3 regions of the Lysinibacillus sp. fkY74-1 genome follow, and region 1 is predicted to be linked to each of the others. Evidence: riboswitches for the same ligand, from Rfam matches in the RefSeq annotation. Region 1 holds a riboswitch; each other region holds the start of a gene.

Region 1 (7,305 bases):
GCTGAAAACTTGGAGTTTGAACGAGCTAAGGAGTTTCGTGATCAAATTGCTCATATAGATACGGTTATGCAAAAGCAAAAAATAGTATCAAGTGATACGACCAACCGCGATGTCTTTGGCTATGCTGTGGAAAAAGGATGGATGTGTGTACAGGTTTTCTTCGTTCGCCAAGGGAAGCTGATCGAACGGGATGTTTCTATTTTCCCCATCTATCAAGATCCAGAGGAAGAGTTCCTAACCTTTGTAGGACGGTTTTATGAAAAACCAGAACATATTAAGCCAAAAGAAGTCTTTATTCCACAAGCAATTGATGGTGCGATTTTAACGGAATTATTAGGCATTAAAGTTCTTACACCAAAAAGAGGTCAAAAGAAGGAGTTGGTGGATTTAGCGACGAAAAATGCTGAAATTGCAGTTGCCGCTAAATTCCAGCTTATCGAACGGCAGGAAGAACGTACTATTGGTGCATGTGAGGCACTAGGCGATGCAATGGGTATAACGACACCATTACGAATTGAAGCTTTTGATAATAGTCATATGCATGGAACGGACGCAGTATCTGCAATGGTTGTTTTCATTGATGGCAAGCCTGCCAAAAAGGAATATCGCAAATATAAAACTCGGACAGCAGCTAAGCATGATGATTATGGTGCTATGCAAGAGGTCATTCGCCGGCGCTATATTCGTGTTTTGAAGGAAGGTCTTCCACTACCAGATTTAGTGCTAATAGATGGTGGTAAAGGTCAAATGGAAGTAGCACGAGAAGTATTAGAGGATGAGCTAGGACTTGTTATACCTATTGCTGGTTTAGCAAAGGATGACAAGCATAATACATCGCAACTATTGTTTGGTGATCCGCCCGAGGTCATTGCCTTAAAACGTACAAGTGACGGTTTTTATTTATTACAACGAATTCAAGATGAAGTCCACCGTTTTGCGATTACCTTTTTACGTCAACAGCATGAAAAGCATGCTATCCAATCTGTGCTGGATCAAATTGAGGGTGTCGGTCCAAAACGAAAACAGCAGCTACTTAAACACTTTGGGTCCGTTAAGAAAATACGTGAGGCTAGTGAGCTGGCTTTACAGGAAGCCGGGATGCCAGCTAATTTAGCAAGTCATATTTATGCCTATTTTCAGCAGGAGTCATTGTCAAAGGAATAGACATATGCTAAGGTTATAAATAACATTGTTGTCCAATGTTAACAGCCCACTTGTTTTAATGAGGGCGAACATAAATTTAATACATTCACTTTTAAGGTGATGATAGAGGTGCAAGATTCAAAAGTAGCGCAATAGAGGATGAACAAATCCTAAGACATTGCGTGAAAGGGGAGCTTGCCGAAGTACAGTAATGTTGTTTCCACTGTTGTACTGGTTTTGCATTTAAGAAATGTAAGACTGTCGATTCTACAAGTTTCGGAGAGCTATCACACATGCGCAAGTTTCATTTATTGTACATGTTAGAGGCAGCTTTCACGTTTTGTGAAGGCTGCCTTTTAGTTTTCTAGAGGCTGTTTTACACCTTATATTAGGTGAATTACCAGACTGGAAAGGAGAACAAAAGAAATGTCTAGAATAGTGATGAAATTTGGAGGGGCTGCATTAGCATCACCCGAACAAATTCAAGAGGCTGTACGAAAAGCGATTGCTGAAAAAGATAGAGGTTTCGATGTGGTAGTAGTAGTAGCTGCAATGAGACAAACGATACAAGACGTGAAAATGAGCGTACTTCATTTCACAGATGATGTGTCAAAACGTGAATTAGACGCAGTTGTGTCTTCATGCTCTCAGCTATCAAGCTCAGTCTTTGCCATTGCGTTACAAGAAGCTGGCTATAATGCGGTGTCATTAACAGGCTGGCAGGCTGGTATTTACACGGATCATATGTATAGTCATGCACGGATAGATCATATCGATGTTAGTCGTATCGAAGAACATTTAATGCAAGGACAAATCGTCGTTATTGCTGGAGATCAAGGCATTGACAATGACCACAATATAACAACGCTTGGGAAAGGTGGGACCGAAACGACAGCCGTCGCACTTGCTGTTGCATTAGATGCCGAGCGGACAGACATATACACGAATGTTGACGGTGTGTATACAGCAGATCCACGCTTTGTTGTACAGGCACAAAAACTACAGGAAATTTCCTATGATGAAATGTTAGAGATAGCTCATTTAGGATCACAGGTCATACATCCACGTGCAGTTGAGTTAGCTAAAAAGTTTCAAATACCAGTTATCATACGCTCTAGTTTAGTGGAGTCAGTAGGTACTTTATTGAAGGAGGAAGTAGAGATGGAGAAAAATTTAATAGTTCGTGGTGTTGCCTTTGAATCAGATGTTATTCGTTTAACAATTGGCTATGATGCATATTCGGGTGCTTCATTAGCGGATATATTTTCAACTCTTGCTGAAAATCGCATCAACGTGGATATTATTGTTCAAGCCATTATTGATGGATTAAAACCAACTGTGTCCTTTTCAATTTTGAAAGAAGAATTTGCGGAAGCATTACGTGTTTTAGAGGACAGTAAAGTATCGCTTGGCTTTAGCTTTGCTGATTTCGAAATTGGATTAGCAAAAGTTTCTATTGTTGGCTCTGGTATGGTTTCTAATCCAGGTGTCGCTGCCCGTATGTTCGACCGGTTACGTCGTGAAAATATCCCTGTGAAGATGGTCAGCACCTCGGAAATTAAAGTGTCTGTTGTAGTTCCGCAGGATGAAATGATTCGTGCGGCAAATGCATTACATGATGAATTTAATTTAGAGCAGGCTCTTTACATATAATAATAGAAGAAACAGCATTTTCTGTCATTGTCCGAAATAAAAGGAAGGATTGTCATCCCGTTTATTGATTGGGGAGACAATCCTTTTTTGTTACTCTGTTGGGATCGTATGCATGATCCGTTCCTTTACGTCCCATTTGACTGTAAACATAACGTAATGTTGCTTTTCACGTTTTTCATCATAGCATTCTGTTAAATAGCCTTTAGCTAGCTGAATTTGTTCAGCTATAAATCCTGCCTCAAGTCTAAAGCTACGTTGTTTGATTTGTAATATTTCAGGGTCGTTTGTCAACTGGAAAATGCGTCCGTCTTTCGATTCTTTCATGAGCTCTAATGTACCCCAACAGGCATCTGCGAAAAATGCGATAAGTTCGTCTTGACTTTTACATGGAAACTTACGCGCAAGCTCTTTGCCTGCCCAATAAAGGACATCATTCTCATGTTTACCGAGTATAGAAGATAGAATATGATCGCGAATGATCTCATAACCAAAGGAAGAGATTGTAGGAGATGGAGTGTTTAACATTGTTATCCTTCTTTCTTAGAATTTTCTTAAAATTTAACGTTAATAAAGTAATGGTAGATTTTTCGAGAAAAAACGACGCATTATGCACTAGATTAGTTCTTTAATAAGCTCTATGAAAAACTTCGAGTTGCCTTGACGCTCGTAGCTCTTGAGAGTACAATAAACATGTCATAATATTGTACCATGATGAAATACACAGTCAATGAAGTATCATTTACAAAATGATGACTTCTTTTGTTGTGCTATTTTAAGTACTAAGGGGGGTAACAGTCTTGTCGAAAGATCGAGAGTTTTTATGGCGTCGCTTACATTCTCTACTTGGGATCATTCCAGTAGGTCTGTTTTTAACGATGCACCTGTTCATTAACTTTACAGCAACAGGCGGGGCAGATAGTTATAACGATGCTACCGCAGTAATGGAGAAGATTCCATTCCTTATCCTAGTTGAATGGATTGTCATCTATATTCCATTGATGTTCCATGCATTTTATGGAGTGTTCATTGCATTCACTGCTACACCAAACACAGGACGTTTCAGCACATACCGTAACTGGATGTTCTCATTACAACGTTTCACAGGTGTATTCCTAGTGATTTTCATTGCATGGCATATTTTCCAAACTCGTATTCAAAAAGCACTTGGCACACACGTTGATTACGACATGATGGCGAATATCGTTGCTAATCCATTCATGCTTGGATTCTACATTGTTGGTATTTTATCAGCAACTTTCCACTTATCTAACGGTTTATGGGCATTCCTAGTAAGCTGGGGTATTACACAATCTCCACAGGCTCAAAAGATTGCTACTTACGTAACAAACATCATTTTCGTAATTCTAAGTGTAGTTGGTATTGCTGCTATTTTAGCTTTTGTATAATTCCATAGAAAGCTACGATAGAGCAAATGCAATCAATGCAATTTTTTAAGAGGAGTGAGAAATAATCATGGCGAAAAGCAAAATAATTGTTGTCGGCGGTGGTCTTGCCGGTCTGATGGCAACGATTAAAGCAGCTGAAGTTGGTACTGAAGTTGATTTATTCTCATTAGTTCCTGTAAAACGCTCACACTCTGTTTGTGCGCAGGGCGGAATTAATGGTGCGGTAAATACTAAAGGTGAAGGGGATTCTCCATGGATCCACTTTGATGATACAGTATATGGTGGTGACTTTTTAGCGAACCAACCACCAGTTAAGGGTATGTGTGATGCAGCCCCTGGGATTATCCATTTAATGGACCGTATGGGTGTTATGTTCAACCGTACACCAGAAGGATTATTAGATTTCCGTCGTTTTGGTGGTACTTTAATGCACCGTACAGCTTTCTCTGGTGCAACAACTGGTCAACAATTACTATATGCGCTTGATGAGCAAGTTCGTTCTCATGAAGTAGCTGGTTTAGTAAATAAATATGAGCACTGGGAATTCCTTGGTGTTATTATCGATGAAGACGGCGTGTGCCGTGGTATCGTAGCGCAAGATATGCGTACAGAAGAAATTAAATCATTCCGTGCAGACGCTGTTATTATGGCGACTGGTGGCCCTGGTATTATTTTCGGTAAAACAACAAACTCTGTTATTAACACAGGTTCTGCTGCTTCTATCGTTTACCAACAAGGTGCTTCATATGCGAATGGTGAGTTCATCCAAATTCACCCAACAGCGATTCCTGGAGATGACAAAAACCGTCTAATGTCAGAATCAGCTCGTGGTGAAGGTGGTCGTATTTGGACTTATAAAGACGGTAAACCTTGGTACTTCTTAGAAGAGAAATACCCAGCTTATGGTAACTTAGTACCACGTGATATTGCAACACGTGAAATTTTCGACGTTTGTGTAAACCAAAAACTTGGTATCAATGGCGAAAACATGGTATACCTAGATCTTTCACATAAAGATCCACATGAGTTAGACGTTAAACTTGGTGGTATCATTGAAATCTACGAAAAATTCGTAGGAGATGACCCACGTAAATTACCTATGAAGATTTTCCCAGCAGTTCACTATTCAATGGGTGGATTATGGGTTGACTACAACCAAATGACTGAAATTCCTGGTCTATTTGCAGCAGGTGAGTGTGATTACTCTCAACACGGTGCCAACCGTCTTGGTGCGAACTCATTATTATCTGCTATCTATGGCGGTATGGTTGCAGGACCAAACGCAGTAGATTATGTAAAACATCTTAAAAAGCATGCAGAAGATATTCCACAAGAGATTTACGATGCTCGCGTAACAGAAGAACAAGCGAAATGGGATGCTATCATGAAAATGGAAGGCACAGAAAACGCTTACTTACTGCATAAAGAGCTTGGTGAAATGATGACTGCTACAATGACTGTAGTACGTTACAATGATCAGCTTGAAGATACATTGAAAAAACTTGATGACCTTACTGAGCGTTGGAACAACATCAACATTAACGATACGCAAAAATGGAGTAATCAAGGCGCACACTTTACACGTCAGCTTAAAAATATGTTAGTGCTTGCGAAAGTAATGACAAAAGGCGCATTATTACGTAATGAATCTCGTGGTGCGCACTATAAACCTGATTTCCCTAATCGTGATGACGAGCAATTCTTGAAAACAACAATGGCGAAGTTTGACCCAACTACTGGTAATCCAATCATCACGTACCAAGAAGTCGACGTTTCTTTAATCCCACCACGTAAACGCGACTACTCTGCGAAAGGAGACTAAAAGTTATGCAAATCGCAGCTAATACTGGAAGAATGGTTAAAGTAGAAATCTTACGTCAAGATACACAGGGCGGCAATAGCTACTGGCAAAAATTCCAAGTGCCTTACCGTCATGGTATGAACGTAATTTCTATTTTAATGGAAATTCAAAAAAATCCTGTTACTGAAAATGGTGAAAATACATCACCAGTTTCATGGGATATGAACTGTTTAGAAGAAGTTTGTGGTGCATGTTCAATGGTTATTAATGGCCGTCCACGTCAATCATGTTCAACACTTGTTGACCAATTGACTGAGCCTATTAAATTGGAGCCAATGAAAACATTCCCTGTTATTCGTGACTTACAGGTTGACCGTGAACGTATGTTTAACGCGCTTAAAAAAGTGAAAGCATGGGTACCAATCGATGGTACGTATGATTTAGGTGAAGGTCCTCGTATGCCAGAAGGTAAACGTCAATGGGCTTATGAATTATCTAAATGTATGACTTGTGGTGTATGTATGGAAGCATGTCCAAACGTGTCTGAAAAAGCTTCATTCATCGGGCCAGCTCCATTATCACAAGTACGTCTTTTCAACACTCACCCAACTGGTGCAATGATTAAAGACGAACGTTTAAATGCTATTATGGGCGATGGTGGCCTAGCGAACTGTGGTAACTCTCAAAACTGTGTTGCTGCATGTCCAAAAGGTATTCCTTTAACAACATCAATCGCTTCATTAAACCGTGCTACTACAGTGCAAATGTTCCGTAACTTCTTCGGTTCTGACCACTACGTAGATTAATATCGGACAAGCTGAACTCCCTTACACTTAGTGTGAGGGAGTTTTTTTATAGTGATATAAACATAGTTAACATGTTTCAAGAAAAAACCATACTATTTAAAGAAAAAGGGATTTTAGTAATAAAATAAGGGGAATTCGGTTTTTCCTATGATAATATAGTGTTTTCTTATATAATGAATAAGTATTCATTGCTGATTGACAGTCTAAACTGACTGAAAAGGATGGTAAATAAATGATAGGGGATGGCGTTATTATGAAAGCAAGCTATATTGGAAATTTACAAGAGTGGGAAAAGGGGTTTTCCTTTTATAGTGAGGCACGTGTACGATTCTCAGAAACAGATATGTATGGGCATATGAACAATACTGTAAGCTTTACTTATTTTGAACAGGCGAGAATTGATTATTTTCGACATATAGGTATTTTAATGCCATCAGTAGCTGATGAGAATGTGAGGAGTATACCGATTGTAGCTGATTTACAATGTGATTATGTA
Region 2 (7,305 bases), 1.1 Mb from region 1:
CTAGTCCGTGCCATTTTTTTATTGTGCTGCTGGTTGCTGAGAAATAGCTTCTTCCATTATCGCTTGACGATCATCTTCAGAAATACCTTTTAGGATTTCATTGATTTTTTCTAGATTAGCATCATCTTTACGTAAGCCTACAGCAATCGAAGTATTTGAAAGATCTGTATCAAAGCCTTCTTCAAATGCTACGTATGTGAATTTATCGTTGGCAGCTGCCGCAGAAATTCCTTCAGGACGTTCGGCTACATATCCATCAATTTTGCCTGCCTCTAAAGCTACACGCATCGCTGGGAAGCTTTCCATTGCTGTTTGTTTATTGACACCTTTAATTTGATCAATCACATTGTAGTTGGAAGTATTCAGTTGTGATGTAATTTTTGCGCCAGAGAAATCTTGGATTGATTTGACACCTTCATATTTACTACCTTTTTTAATAACCATTACAAAATCAGAAGTATAGTAGTTTTCAGTAAAATCAATTGTTTTCTTACGTTCTTCTGTTGGCGACATTCCCGCGATGATTGCATCAATTTTATTAGATTGTAGCGCTGGTACTAAGCCGTCCCATTCCAATTTGACGATCACTAATTCTTTGCCTAAACCTTCAGCGATTTTTTTCGCCATTTGTACATCATAGCCACCTGCATACTCTGCGTTATCTGCAATTTTTACTGCTCCATTTGCATCGTTTTGCTGTGTCCAGTTGAATGGTGGGTAGCCCGCCTCCATTCCAATTCGGAATTCACCGCCGCCTTCTTCTTTATCTGCGCCAGCATCACCTGAACTACTTTCTTTTTTGTCACTAGTGCCACATGCAGCTAGCACAATTGCCGTCATGATAGAGATCATTACTAACAACCATTTTCTTTTCATGAAAAACTCCCCTTTTCTGTAAAAAAATAAGACAACTGTACGAAAAAAGACCTAAGTCTTGTGAACTTAGGTCTTACCTTTTATGACAGTTGCCCAAATCCTCACTAGTATTCCATGTTTCCGAGATAGCACAACCTAGTAAACCTGGAAATGAATTTACTAGGACAGTCCTGCACTTATTCACTGCAGACCCAGCATAAAAGTACGAGCTCCTTTTATACTTCGGCGATATTTCCTTCTTCATTGCGTCTTTGTTTGCTTGTACTCAACAATGAACTAATAAATACCGCGCCTCTACCTCACTGATGTTTGTTAGTGAGGTTTGTTTATTTAATTGATATTTAGATACTACTATAAAACTAGTATGTACGTCAAGAGAGTTTTATCATTTTTCTGACTAATGACAATATTAGGGTATTATGCTTGCCCTATCCATTATTAATCTACGTATTTTTATCCATATATCTGCTGGAAAACAACATATTTTTACTACCTATTCTTTTTATACTAAGTAAATAGTTTTGGATTATCAAAATTACTAATGACTTTAGTGATACAGAAGCCAAGAAAAAACCCTGCAAAGTTTGCAGGGTTTAAAGGAATTATGAATTTAATAATAAATCTTCAGGATTTTCGATTAACTCTTTAACTGTTTTTAAGAATCCTACAGAATCTTTTCCATCGATGATACGGTGATCGTAAGAAAGTGCTACATACATCATTGGACGGATTTGAACTTCACCATTTACTGCAACCGGACGGTTTACAATGGAGTGCATACCTAAAATACCAGCTTGCGTACCGTTCATAATTGGTGTTGACATTAATGAACCGAATACACCACCATTTGTGATTGTGAATGATCCACCAGCCATGTCATTTAAGCCTAATTTTTTATCACGAGCTTTTGTCGCTAAGTTAGCGATATCTTTTTCGATTTCTGCAAAGTTTTTGCTATTCGCATCGCGTACAACTGGTACTACTAAACCTTCTTCAGTTGATACTGCAATACCGATATCAAAGAAGTTATTTAAATGAATTTCATCGCCAGAGATTTGAGCGTTTACGTATGGGTATTTTTTCAGTGCTGCAACAACAGCTTTAGTGAAGAATGACATGAAACCAAGTTTGATGTCGTTTGCTTTCACAAACTCTTCTTGTTTACGTTTACGAAGTGCCATGATGTTTGTCATGTCAATTTCGTTGAATGTTGTTAACATTGCTGTTGATTGTTTAACTTCTAATAAACGTTTTGCAATTGTTTGACGACGACGGCTCATTTTTTCAATCGTTACACGGTCAGAATTAGCTGCTGGTGTGAATACAACTGGGCCACCTGTAGTTGCTACTGGTGTAGGTGCTGCTACTACTGGTGCTGTACCATGTGCCGCTACATCTTGTACACGTACACGGCCTTGTGGATCTACTGGTGATACCGCTGCAAGGTCAATACCTTTTTCACGTGCAAGTCGACGTGCCGCTGGAGATGCAATGACACGCTCACCAGAAGTTTCTTCTACTACAGGTGCTGCTGCTACTGGTGCTGCAGGTGCTGCTTGTGGCGCTGCTGGAGCTGGAGCTGCTTCAGCTGGTGCTGCCGCTACTGGTGCAGCTGCTGCGCCTTCGCCTGCTTCTACAATTGCGATAACTTGACCAACTAGTACAGTATCGCCTTCTTCAGCTAAAATTTGTGTTAATACACCTGCTTCTTCAGAAATGATTTCAGCGTTTACTTTATCTGTTTCAAGTTCAACGATGAATTCACCTTTTTCAACGCGATCGCCCACTTTTTTTACCCACTGTGCGATACTACCTTCTGTAATCGATTCTGCTAATTCAGGGACTTTAATTTCAGCCACTTTCATTTCCTCCTTTGATTAACGTGCATGATGCACATAAAAGGGCTACTGCTTATGGGCAAGTAGCCCAGCTATCAATATTTATATGTGATTATTTAACCTTTACTGGCTCAGCAACTGCTTCTTCAATAAGTGATGATTGAGCTGCTTTATGAGAATCTGCATCTCCTTCAGAAGTTGAGCTCATTGCAGGACGACCTACATAGCGAAGCTTTTTACCTTCTGCAAGTTCATATAATGTTTCTAGAGCATAATTCCATGAGCCTTGGTTTTTAGGTTCTTCTTGTACCCATACGATTTCTTTAGCATTAGGATACTTAGCAATAATACCAGCAACTTGCTCTTTTGGGAATGGGTAAAGTTGTTCTACACGAACAATGTGTAAGTGATCGAAACCTTCTCCATCTTTCACGCGATCTGCTAAGTCGATCATCACTTTACCAGTACCTAATACGATACGCTCTACAGCATCCGTTTTTGTACCTAAGCCAGGTTGTTCAATCACTTCTTGGAATGAACCATCTGCTAATTGCTCAGCATTAGCTGCTGCTAATGGATGACGCAATAATGATTTTGGTGATACAACCACAAGTGGACGAACACCTTCAGTACCTAATAACGCTGCTTGGCGGCGTAATAAGTGGTAGTAGTTACCTGCATTTGAACAGTTTGCTACAAACCAGTTATTTTCTGCTGACATTTGTAAATAACGTTCCATACGGCTTGAAGAGTGCTCTGGACCTTGGCCTTCATAACCATGTGGTAATAGAATCACCATGCCAGATTTTTGACCCCATTTAGAGCGTGCCCCTGAAATGAAGTTATCAAACATTACTTGTGCCATATTCGCAAAGTCACCAAATTGTGCTTCCCAAACTGTTAATACATGGCCATTTTCTAGATTGTAACCATACTCAAAGCCAACTACCCCTGCTTCAGTCAGTGGTGAGTTGTGTACTGTAAAGGATGCACTTGCACCAGAAATATGATGAAGTGGTGTAAAGACATTACCATTGTTTTTATCGTGAAGCACTAAGTGACGTTGTGAGAAAGTACCACGTTGAGCATCTTGACCTGTGAAACGTACTGGTGTGCCATCTTGGATAATTGTTGCATATGCTAAAGTTTCCGCATGACCCCAATCGATTTTTGCAGATGCAAATGCATCACGACGTTTTTCTAAAATTTTTCCAAGCTTTTTCTGTGGCTCGAAGTTTTCTTCAAACACTAGAAGCTCTTCGTTGATTTTACCTAAACGTTCTGCACCAACTGCTGTATCAATTTGTGGGAACTCTACTTTTAATTCTTCTGGCATTTCTAATTGATGATGCTCATCTTTTGAAGCCATTTCTTTTACATGATCGTAAGCAGCTTGCATTTCTGCATAGATAGCTGTATCTAATGCTGCTACATCTTCAGTTGATACAAGACCTTCTGCTACTAATGCTGCACCATATAACGCACGAACAGTTTCGTGCTTAGAAACTAATTTATATGTTTCTGGGTTTGTAACCGTTGGATCATCTGTTTCGTTATGACCGTGACGGCGGTAACCAACTAAATCAACAACAATATCTTTACCAAATTTTTGACGATAGTTAGCTGCAAAGCGACCTACTTGAGCCACTGCTTCTGGACTATCTGCATTCACATGAACTACTGGTACTTCATACCCTTTTGCTGGGTCAGATGAGTAAACAGAAGAACGAGAATCATATTGTTCCGTAGTGAAACCAATCATATTGTTCGCGATAATATGAATAGTACCACCAGTTGTAAATCCTTCAGTTTTAGCGAAGTTTAATACTTCAGTTACGATACCTTGACCTGGGAATGCTGCATCACCGTGTACTAGGATTCCTAAGCCTTTTGTACGATCATGAACCGCTTGACCTGGCTTTGAAGTGTCATCTTGTGTTGCACGAGTAGCACCTAGAACTACTGGGTTGCCCACTTCTAAGTGAGATGGGTTGTAGGCAAGTTTCACATTCATACCTGAATCACGGTTATAAGAAGCACCCATATGGTATTTCACATCACCTGTCCACCCTTTTGTAATTTCAAGGCGACCATTTTCCGGCATAAATAAATCATTTGATACATGTGCAAAGTCAGAGAACATCATGTCATAAGGTTTATTTAAAATATGTGTTAAAACATTTAAGCGACCACGGTGTGCCATACCAATACGTACTTTTTCAACACTTAGCGCTTCTGCAGTTTTAATGATTTCATCAAATAGTACAATTTGCGTATCTAAGCCCTCACCAGAGAAACGCTTTTGTCCTACAAATGTTTTATGGATAAATTTCTCAAAATTTTCAACACGTGTTAAACGATCTAATAAGGCTTTCTTTTCATCAGAAGAAAGTGCTTGTTGGAAAGAGCCTGATTCAATTTGCGCTTGAATCCAATTACGTTCTTCTGTAGCTACTACATGTTCATATTCAAACGCTACTTTATTTGTATAAATAGCTTTTAAATAGTCAATTGCATCCTTACCATTTTTCACGTTTGCTGGCACATCTTTGAAGAAGATTGCTGCAGGAATTTCAGCTAAATCTGCAGCGCTTAAGTTGAACGCGCTTTCGTCAATTTGAGCTGTTTGTAGTTCACGGTTTTTCAGAGGATAAATATCTGCCGCTAAATGACCGCGTGAACGAATTGCATCGGCTAATCTCACAGCGGCTAACACTTTTTTGTAATCGCCAGCAGGAGCCGCTGCTGTATGACTAGCTACAGCTACTTCACCTTCTACTACTACTGGTGCACCAAATTGTTGGAATAAAGAAACTAACTCCGGTTCTACTTCTTCAGGAGACTGTAAGAATAAGTCGTATTGCTCCATCACATATCCTAGGTTAGGACCAGAGAAAGCTGACCATGGAGAACTTACAGTTGTAACGTTGTTCGACATGAAAAATGACCTCCAAATTTTGCCTTACGGCAGTTCCATTAATTAAATTGCAATTAATTATATAATATTTAGCCGTTCTTTAAAAGAATGTTTCACACTACTTTTCCATATTTTAAAGAACGTTTTTTCCATCTCAATCTTACTACTCTTCACAAAAAATACAACTCTTTTTAGCAAATTAAGCAATTTTTTTCGCAAAGGATAGAATAATGAAATAAAGCGTGCATTTTTCTTAATATTTTAGCGGGATCTTTAACGAGAAAACGGTTCCAATATTAACCTCACTCTTGACTTCTACCGTGGCATTATACTTTTCAAGCAACATCTTCGAGATACTTAATCCTAAGCCTGTTCCACCAATTTTACGGTTCCTTGCCTCATCCACTCGATAAAAACGATCAAATATAAAAGGAATATTGTCTTTTGCTATTCCTATACCATTATCAGCAATTTCTAAACATGCATAATTTCCAGCAACTGAAATAGAAATTTGTATCTCAGGAATTTTTTCACAATAACGAATTGCATTTTCTATTATATTACGAATGATTTGACTTAGTGCATTTTCAGTTATAAATAAAGGACCTATTTCATCATTTTTCGACAGCATAATTCGCGCTTTTGGATGTACAAGCTCCATTTCATCGATAACAGCTTCAATTACAGCTAGTGCATTCGCCTCACTCATTTCATCTTTTTCCTCACGTCTTGCAAGCTCTAATAATTCCTCAATCATTTTACGCATGCGAGCAATTTCTGTTAATGAAGTATCAATCGACTCCTCTAAAATAGCTGGATCATTTTTGCCCCATCTTTTCAACAGAGAAAGATGTCCTTCAATTGCTTGGATGGGCGTACGAAGCTCATGAGAAGCATCAGCGACAAATTGTTGCTGCTGTGTAAAAGAAATTTGCAGCTCATTCATCATGGCATTGTACATGTTCAATAAATCACCAATCTCATCGTGTGACGTGTTGGTTAACTGTATGGGCTCATTAAAGCCTTGATCCATCACCATTTTCATGGAAGCACGTAATTCACGCAATGGCTTCATTAAATAATTGGCTAGATAATACCCAATAGAACCTGATAACACCAATGCCCCAACACCTGCGATGAGCATGGCTGTTAATAGATAATGCATGAGCGATTGAAAACCAGTGAGCGGATGGACAACCTGGACATATCCTTGAAAAAAGCCTAAGCGTATTGGTTCATTCATGACCAGTACATCCTGCTTATCAATGGTCGTCTCAAAAATCTCCTGCATGGAGCTAAGTGGTGCAGCAGCTGAAGTATTATTGATACGCAAAATATCCACGCCGTCCGCATTAAACATTCTAACAGTTTCATCTCGGTCGACAATCGATTTGAGCAAACCAGTATTTTGTTGAATTTGTTGAATCGTAATATCTGGTCCCTGTGATTGTAAAAATGAAATAATATCCCTGCTAGTCCGTTCAACTTTGCTTTCCTCATCATTTAATAGCCACGTATGGAGGGAAATATAAACAACCACGCAAATAATCGTATAGCTTAAAAAAATCACACTACTGGAGGTGAGCATCCATTTTTTCTGCAAAGATTGACGACGGAGGTACATAAGTAACTGATTCATTCACGCATCACATACCCAACCCCTCGAACCGTCTC
Region 3 (7,305 bases), 1.5 Mb from region 1:
GTAACTATAACGGTCCTAAGGTAGCGAAATTCCTTGTCGGGTAAGTTCCGACCCGCACGAAAGGCGTAACGATCTGGGCACTGTCTCAACGAGAGACTCGGTGAAATTATAGTACCTGTGAAGATGCAGGTTACCCGCGACAGGACGGAAAGACCCCGTGGAGCTTTACTGTAGCCTGATATTGAATTTTGGTACAACTTGTACAGGATAGGTAGGAGCCAGAGATCTCGGAGCGCCAGCTTCGAAGGAGGCGTCGGTGGGATACTACCCTGGTTGTATTGAAATTCTAACCCATGCCCCTTAGCGGGGCAGGAGACAGTGTCAGGCGGACAGTTTGACTGGGGCGGTCGCCTCCTAAAAGGTAACGGAGGCGCCCAAAGGTTCCCTCAGAATGGTTGGAAATCATTCGTAGAGTGTAAAGGCACAAGGGAGCTTGACTGCGAGACCTACAAGTCGAGCAGGGTCGAAAGACGGGCTTAGTGATCCGGTGGTTCCGCATGGAAGGGCCATCGCTCAACGGATAAAAGCTACCCCGGGGATAACAGGCTTATCTCCCCCAAGAGTCCACATCGACGGGGAGGTTTGGCACCTCGATGTCGGCTCATCGCATCCTGGGGCTGTAGTCGGTCCCAAGGGTTGGGCTGTTCGCCCATTAAAGCGGTACGCGAGCTGGGTTCAGAACGTCGTGAGACAGTTCGGTCCCTATCCGTCGTGGGCGTAGGAAATTTGAGAGGAGCTGTCCTTAGTACGAGAGGACCGGGATGGACACACCGCTGGTGTACCAGTTGTCTTGCCAAAGGCATCGCTGGGTAGCTATGTGTGGACGGGATAAGTGCTGAAAGCATCTAAGCATGAAGCCCCCCTCAAGATGAGATTTCCCATTACGCAAGTAAGTAAGATCCCTCAAAGACGATGAGGTAGATAGGTTCGAGGTGGAAGTGTGGTGACACATGGAGCTGACGAATACTAATCGATCGAGGACTTAACCAAAAAGTTTGAAGCATTCAATGAACCGTTTATCCAGTTTTGAAAGAACAAGCTTTCAATTGAATAAGTGAAGTGATGATGGCAAAGAGGTCACACCCGTTCCCATACCGAACACGGAAGTTAAGCTCTTTAGCGCCGATGGTAGTTGGGGGCTTCCCCCTGTGAGAGTAGGACGTCGCTTCGCTTATTTTTTATGGAGGATTAGCTCAGTTGGGAGAGCACCTGCCTTACAAGCAGGGGGTCGGCGGTTCGAGCCCGTCATCCTCCACCATTTTGGTCCCGTGGTGTAGCGGTTAACATGCCTGCCTGTCACGCAGGAGATCGCCGGTTCGATCCCGGTCGGGACCGCCATTTTTTTATTGCCGGTGTAGCTCAGTTGGTAGAGCAACTGACTTGTAATCAGTAGGTCGTGGGTTCGACTCCTATCGCCGGCACCATTCCCTTGGAGGGGTAGCGAAGTGGCTAAACGCGGCGGACTGTAAATCCGCTCCTTAGGGTTCGGCGGTTCGAATCCGTCCCCCTCCACCATTTTAGGGGCATAGTTCAACGGTAGAATAGAGGTCTCCAAAACCTTTGGTGTGGGTTCGATTCCTACTGCCCCTGCCAGGTATTGAGGTACTCGTTCATATATGGCTGTTATTATATAGTGGCGGTTGTGGCGAAGTGGTTAACGCATCGGATTGTGGTTCCGACATTCGTGGGTTCGATTCCCATCAGTCGCCCCATTTTAAAATTGGGGTATAGCCAAGCGGTAAGGCAACGGATTTTGATTCCGTCATGCCTAGGTTCGAATCCTAGTACCCCAGCCATTTTTTCTTTTACGAGCCATTAGCTCAGTTGGTAGAGCATCTGACTTTTAATCAGAGGGTCGAAGGTTCGAGTCCTTCATGGCTCATCAGTATTTATTATTTTTGCGCCCGTAGCTCAATTGGATAGAGCGTCTGACTACGGATCAGAAGGTTATGGGTTCGACTCCTGTCGGGCGCGCCAATTTATTCATGTTATCGGAATGTAGCTCAGCTTGGTAGAGCACTTGGTTTGGGACCAAGGGGTCGTAGGTTCGAATCCTGTCATTCCGACCATTTATAAATGGGGCCTTAGCTCAGCTGGGAGAGCGCCTGCCTTGCACGCAGGAGGTCAGCGGTTCGATCCCGCTAGGCTCCACCATTTTAATATTTTTGGAGGTATACCCAAGTCTGGCTGAAGGGATCGGTCTTGAAAACCGACAGGCGGGTAACACCGCGCGGGGGTTCGAATCCCTCTACCTCCTCCATTTCGGGTCAGTAGCTCAGTTGGTAGAGCATTAGATTGAAGCTCTAAGTGTCGGCGGTTCGATTCCGTCCTGACCCACCATTATTTGCGGGTGTAGTTTAATGGTAAAACCTCAGCCTTCCAAGCTGATGTCGTGAGTTCGATTCTCATCACCCGCTCCAAAATGGGCCTATAGCTCAGCTGGTTAGAGCGCACGCCTGATAAGCGTGAGGTCGATGGTTCGAGTCCATTTAGGCCCATCATTATTCCGAAGTAGCTCAGTTGGTAGTAGCACCTGACTGTTAATCAGGTTGTCGCAGGTTCGAGTCCTGCCTTCGGAGCCACGGCCCGTTGGTCAAGTGGTTAAGACACCGCCCTTTCACGGCGGTAACACGGGTTCGAATCCCGTACGGGTCATCAAGCATGTAGCACAGTTGTGTGTTACATGCTTTTTTTATATTCTTCATAACAGACATCAAAGCTACGTTTAGTTGCTTTTTAATGTTAGGTCTAAATCCTTTCCTTCTAATAATCCCTCTCTTTCTAGGAAGCGTTACAATTCCATTTCAATCACTACAGGAACATTGTTTCATGTTAAATTTGAACAAACTATTTCATATATGAAATATGTATGTTTTTTCACTAGCTATTTTCATGGTGCTTATTGCCTTGTTCCTCTAATATGGGGATAAGTGGAGGAATCAATATGAATATACAGGAGATACAATGTTTTTTAAATCAATACCAGCAAGAACAAAATGAATCCGAACTTTGGTTAGAACATAGATTACAACAGATTAAAAGAGCAGGGGAATATAAGCCTACAACAGAAGAGCTAGTTTTTGGTGCACGGGCTGCATGGCGTAATAGCAATAAATGTATTGGACGGTTGTTTTGGCAATCGTTGCATGTAGTAGATGCAAGAGAAGTTTTAGATGAACAGAGCATTTTTCAAAAGTTACTAGAGCATATAGAGTATGCCACAAATCAGGGGAAAATCCGTCCAACTATAACAGTGTTTGCAAATGATAGAGTACGGATTTGGAATCATCAGCTAATTCGTTACGCAGGCTATGAAACAGAAGAAGGCATCATTGGGGATGCACATTCTATCACTTTTACAAAAGTATGTGAATCGATGGGCTGGAAAGGCGAGCGTACACCCTTTGATGTGTTACCACTAGTCATACAGGTAGATGGACATGCTCCACAGCTATTTACAATTCCTACAGAGTATATTTTAGAGGTTCCAATACGTCATCCAGAATCGGAAGCTGTGGAGGAATTAGAGTTAAAATGGTATGCTGTTCCTATTATTTCGAGTATGCGTTTTCAAATGGCTGGCATTGATTTTCAAGCGGCTCCATTTAATGGCTGGTATATGGGAACTGAAATTGGTGCACGCAATTTAGCCGATCATGACCGCTATAATATGCTGCCAGCTATTGCGGACATATTTAATTTGGATACTACTAAACAAGCCTCTCTATGGCGTGATCGTGCATTAGTGGAGCTCAATATTGCTGTTCTTCATTCTTTTAAAGAGGACGGTGTGAGCATTGTAGATCATCATACTGCTGCTCAGCAGTTTAAATTATTTGAGGAAGCTGAGAAATCGGCAGGGCGAGAAATTACGGGTAACTGGACATGGTTAATCCCACCACTTTCCCCTGCGACCACTCATATATTCCATAAACCTTATATAAATACTTATCATACGCCCAATTATTTTTATCAAAAACCATGTTATTAACTTGAAAGGAGTTGTTTTAAAACCAACAGCTTCTAAGTACCGTTTTGGGGGAGGGGCAATTCAAGATGTTGAACCAAAATATTTCGAATATCCCTTGGCAACAATTGACGACACCTTATGGCAGAGGAACAGACATTCCTCGTTTAATTGAACAAGAACAATATCAAGAGCTGACAGAATTAATCGAACATCAAGGAACACTTTGGCAGGTGACGCCATGGGTTTTACTTATTCTTTTAAAAAAGCTCTCAAGTAAAAATGTAGAGGAAGTCTCCTTAGCAGAAATAAAGCTTTATTTAGCTGTGGCTCATGCAATAACTGAGGATTATCAAGATTCAACACATAACGTTTCAACGATGCAGGAGCTATTGGATACGAAATATTTATGGATAGAAAATGAAGATGATGATGAGCTGGAGTGGGAGGGAGATCCGCCTAGAGGTTATGAGCCAGAAGCTTTTTTAGGCTATTATTATTTTAGTTTTTTACTCCTTCAAGAGGCGATCCCTGTTTTTACTACTATTAAGGCATATATCAAGAGCGCAACAGAGGAACTTTCGGAACTACTAGCCTTACTAAAACATTAGAAAAAAGGAATTGATATAGACAAAAAGCAGATGGTTTAGCTTCCCCATCTGCTTAAATCTAATGGACATATTCATCTTTAGATGCTCGCATGGAGCATAAGAAGAGTGTCATAGCTACAACAACAAAGAGCCAACCTGCAATATTCCAACCACCAAACAGATCATGGAGGTATCCGAAAAGAATTGGACCAATGGCAGCGAATAAATAGCCTAATGATTGTGCAAATCCTGATAGATCAGCGGCTTCAAATGCTGTACGCGTACGGAGTGTGAAGAACATCATTGCTAATGCGAATGAAGCCCCACCTGCTAAACCTAGAAGAATCATCCATAATATCCCCATAGTTGTCCACTCCATCACAACGCCGACAAATCCTACTAAATAGAACGATGTAAACATGAGGACAAGTGGTCTCTGTGAAGTCATTTTACCGGCAATAATAGGGACAACCAATGCCATGGGAACTTGTGAAAATTGCATAATAGAAAACATCCAACCAGCTTTATCAGGAGCCAATCCCTGCGCAATATAAATTTCAGGAATCCAAGCTGCTGTTGTATAAAATAATAAAGATTGTAACCCCATTGCACCTGTTACTGCCCATGTAACAGGTGATTTCCAAAGAGGTTTACCTGTTTTTTTGGAGGTAGTAGCTGGTTTTGGCTTATTTAATTTCAATTGAGGTATCCAGATTAAAATGGTTAATACGACTAATATAAGCGCCACAGCCAATGCCCCTTGCCAACCTAGTGAAGAATTAGCTATTGGATAACTAATACCAGCTCCAAGCCCCGCTGTTAAGTTCATCGACATAGTGAAAAATGCCATCAATAATCCTACATGATAAGGAAATTTTAATTTTAATAATCCTGGAATCAACACATTTCCAAATGATATTGCTACGCCAATGAGCACTGTACCAAATACAAGTAACCCTGTTGTACCGAGGGAGCGTAGTACAATACCTAAGGCCAATAAAATAGTGGATAAAAATAAGGTTAGCTCAAGCCCAAGTTTTCGTGCTACAACTGGTGCGAACGGTGATATGATGGCAAAAGCAAGCAATGGTATAGTTGTAAGAAACCCAGCTAGAACATTGGAAATACCAAGGTCGTCGCGTATAAAGGATACAATTGGACCCACAACAGTTAGTGGCATGCGTAATGTAGATGCTATAAATATTACGCCAAAAACTAATAATAAAGTTGTTCCCTTCCAGCTAATTTTTCTACTTGGGAAGCTGGAGGAATGATCATTTAAAGTCAAAATAATTCCCCCTGTTATAACCATTCTAATTGAACTACTATAACACTTTATCACACTATTAAAAATAGTGGAAAATTCACAAAATACAGAACTTTTATAGTTATATTGAAATGTCTTAGGTCTTATGTTAATATAGTAAACATCATAAATTTAATAATTATATGCCTCATGTTTGTATTGAGGTAGAGGTCGCGATATTTATAAGTAAGCTAATTGAAATGACAAGCATTGAAGAGATTAGCTGAAAGGAAATATTGCCGAAGTGTGAGGGGACTTGAAAACCTCATGCTGGGGCTGTCTCCGAAAGGAACAGAACTGTCACGTTTGTACAACGTGTTGAGCTATCATTTAGGAAAAACTGAGGATTAACTTAGCCATCACATTGTTCATGTGATGGCATTTTTTTGCCTCATAAATAGGAAGGAAGCTATATCGTGAGTGAAATAAAAATCAATCAGCTCGGCCATAAAGCACCGAAGCTGAAAAAAGAATTAAAAAGCCGTCATATCACAATGATTTCTTTAGGCGGTACAATTGGTACGGGGCTATTTTTGGCTAGTGGTGGTGCTATTGCACAAGCCGGTCCGGGAGGCGCATTGCTTGCCTATGCCTTAATCGGTATTATGGTATATTTTTTAATGACAAGTTTAGGTGAAATGGCTGCCTATATGCCGTCCTCAGGATCTTTTAGTACGTATGCGACAAAATTTGTAGATCCCGCTTTAGGTTTTGCACTGGGCTGGAACTACTGGTATAACTGGGCAATTACGATTGCGGCAGAGATTGCGGCAGTATCATTAATTATGAAATATTGGTTCCCAAATAGCTCATCAGCACTTTGGACAGTATTATTTATTGTGATTGTACTGACATTTAATTTATTGTCTGTAAAGAGCTATGGGGAAAGTGAATATTGGTTTGCGATGATTAAAGTGGCTACGGTCATTGTATTTATTATTATTAGCTTATTAATGATTTTTGGTATTTTGGGTGGACAAGCACCTGTAGGTTTTACAAATTTCTTTATTAGTGATGGGCCATTCCATGGAGGCTTCCTTGCAACATTTGGTATTTTCCTTGCGGCAGGATTTTCATTCCAAGGAACAGAGCTACTTGGGATTACTGCAGGTGAAACAGATGATCCAGGAAAAAATATACCGAAGGCAGTAAAATCTGTGTTTTGGCGAATTATTTTATTTTATATTTTAGCCATTGCTGCTATCGGGATGTTGATTCCATTTACAGATGAGCGCTTATTATCGGAAGATATCGCTGTATCCCCATTTACACTCGTTTTTGATCGCTTAGGTATTGCTTTTGCTGCTTCCTTAATGAATGCCATTATTTTAACGGCTATGCTATCAGCAGGTAATTCTGGATTGTATGCATCTTCACGTATGCTATGGCAATTAGCAGTGGATGGTCATGCTCCTAAATTCTTTGCAAAGTTAAGTCGTCGA

The links. A riboswitch is a leader RNA that binds a small molecule or an ion and turns the genes downstream of it on or off. The one in region 1 is predicted to bind lysine.
Positions count from the first base shown of each region.
Region 2: linked by a shared signal. The riboswitch ahead of ACE1MS_RS10775 (transporter substrate-binding domain-containing protein) and the one ahead of ACE1MS_RS16425 (aspartate kinase) in region 1 are both predicted to bind lysine.
Region 3: linked by a shared signal. The riboswitch ahead of ACE1MS_RS01190 (amino acid permease) and the one ahead of ACE1MS_RS16425 (aspartate kinase) in region 1 are both predicted to bind lysine.

Region 1 is NZ_CP170173.1:3,334,825-3,342,129, reverse strand. It holds gene uvrC (excinuclease ABC subunit UvrC) at 1-1,164, shown strand, start outside; lysine riboswitch at 1,260-1,438, shown strand; gene ACE1MS_RS16425 (aspartate kinase) at 1,570-2,796, shown strand; gene ACE1MS_RS16420 (YslB family protein) at 2,887-3,321, opposite strand; gene ACE1MS_RS16415 (succinate dehydrogenase cytochrome b558 subunit) at 3,594-4,202, shown strand; gene sdhA (succinate dehydrogenase flavoprotein subunit) at 4,270-6,024, shown strand; gene sdhB (succinate dehydrogenase iron-sulfur subunit) at 6,030-6,809, shown strand; gene ACE1MS_RS16400 (acyl-CoA thioesterase) at 7,063-7,305, shown strand, end outside.
Region 2 is NZ_CP170173.1:2,211,387-2,218,691, reverse strand. It holds gene ACE1MS_RS10775 (transporter substrate-binding domain-containing protein) at 19-876, opposite strand; lysine riboswitch at 995-1,181, opposite strand; gene odhB (2-oxoglutarate dehydrogenase complex dihydrolipoyllysine-residue succinyltransferase) at 1,479-2,735, opposite strand; gene ACE1MS_RS10765 (2-oxoglutarate dehydrogenase E1 component) at 2,827-5,652, opposite strand; gene ACE1MS_RS10760 (HAMP domain-containing sensor histidine kinase) at 5,885-7,270, opposite strand; gene ACE1MS_RS10755 (response regulator transcription factor) at 7,267-7,305, opposite strand, start outside.
Region 3 is NZ_CP170173.1:233,124-240,428, forward strand. It holds rRNA gene ACE1MS_RS01080 (23S ribosomal RNA) at 1-990, shown strand, start outside; rRNA gene rrf (5S ribosomal RNA) at 1,056-1,171, shown strand; tRNA gene ACE1MS_RS01090 (tRNA-Val) at 1,183-1,258, shown strand; tRNA gene ACE1MS_RS01095 (tRNA-Asp) at 1,263-1,338, shown strand; tRNA gene ACE1MS_RS01100 (tRNA-Thr) at 1,349-1,424, shown strand; tRNA gene ACE1MS_RS01105 (tRNA-Tyr) at 1,432-1,515, shown strand; tRNA gene ACE1MS_RS01110 (tRNA-Trp) at 1,520-1,593, shown strand; tRNA gene ACE1MS_RS01115 (tRNA-His) at 1,637-1,712, shown strand; tRNA gene ACE1MS_RS01120 (tRNA-Gln) at 1,722-1,796, shown strand; tRNA gene ACE1MS_RS01125 (tRNA-Lys) at 1,810-1,882, shown strand; tRNA gene ACE1MS_RS01130 (tRNA-Arg) at 1,901-1,977, shown strand; tRNA gene ACE1MS_RS01135 (tRNA-Pro) at 1,993-2,069, shown strand; tRNA gene ACE1MS_RS01140 (tRNA-Ala) at 2,079-2,154, shown strand; tRNA gene ACE1MS_RS01145 (tRNA-Ser) at 2,168-2,260, shown strand; tRNA gene ACE1MS_RS01150 (tRNA-Phe) at 2,265-2,340, shown strand; tRNA gene ACE1MS_RS01155 (tRNA-Gly) at 2,347-2,420, shown strand; tRNA gene ACE1MS_RS01160 (tRNA-Ile) at 2,425-2,498, shown strand; tRNA gene ACE1MS_RS01165 (tRNA-Asn) at 2,506-2,582, shown strand; tRNA gene ACE1MS_RS01170 (tRNA-Glu) at 2,584-2,655, shown strand; gene ACE1MS_RS01175 (nitric oxide synthase oxygenase) at 2,945-3,991, shown strand; gene ACE1MS_RS01180 (hypothetical protein) at 4,057-4,578, shown strand; gene ACE1MS_RS01185 (CynX/NimT family MFS transporter) at 4,637-5,869, opposite strand; lysine riboswitch at 6,021-6,197, shown strand; gene ACE1MS_RS01190 (amino acid permease) at 6,280-7,305, shown strand, end outside.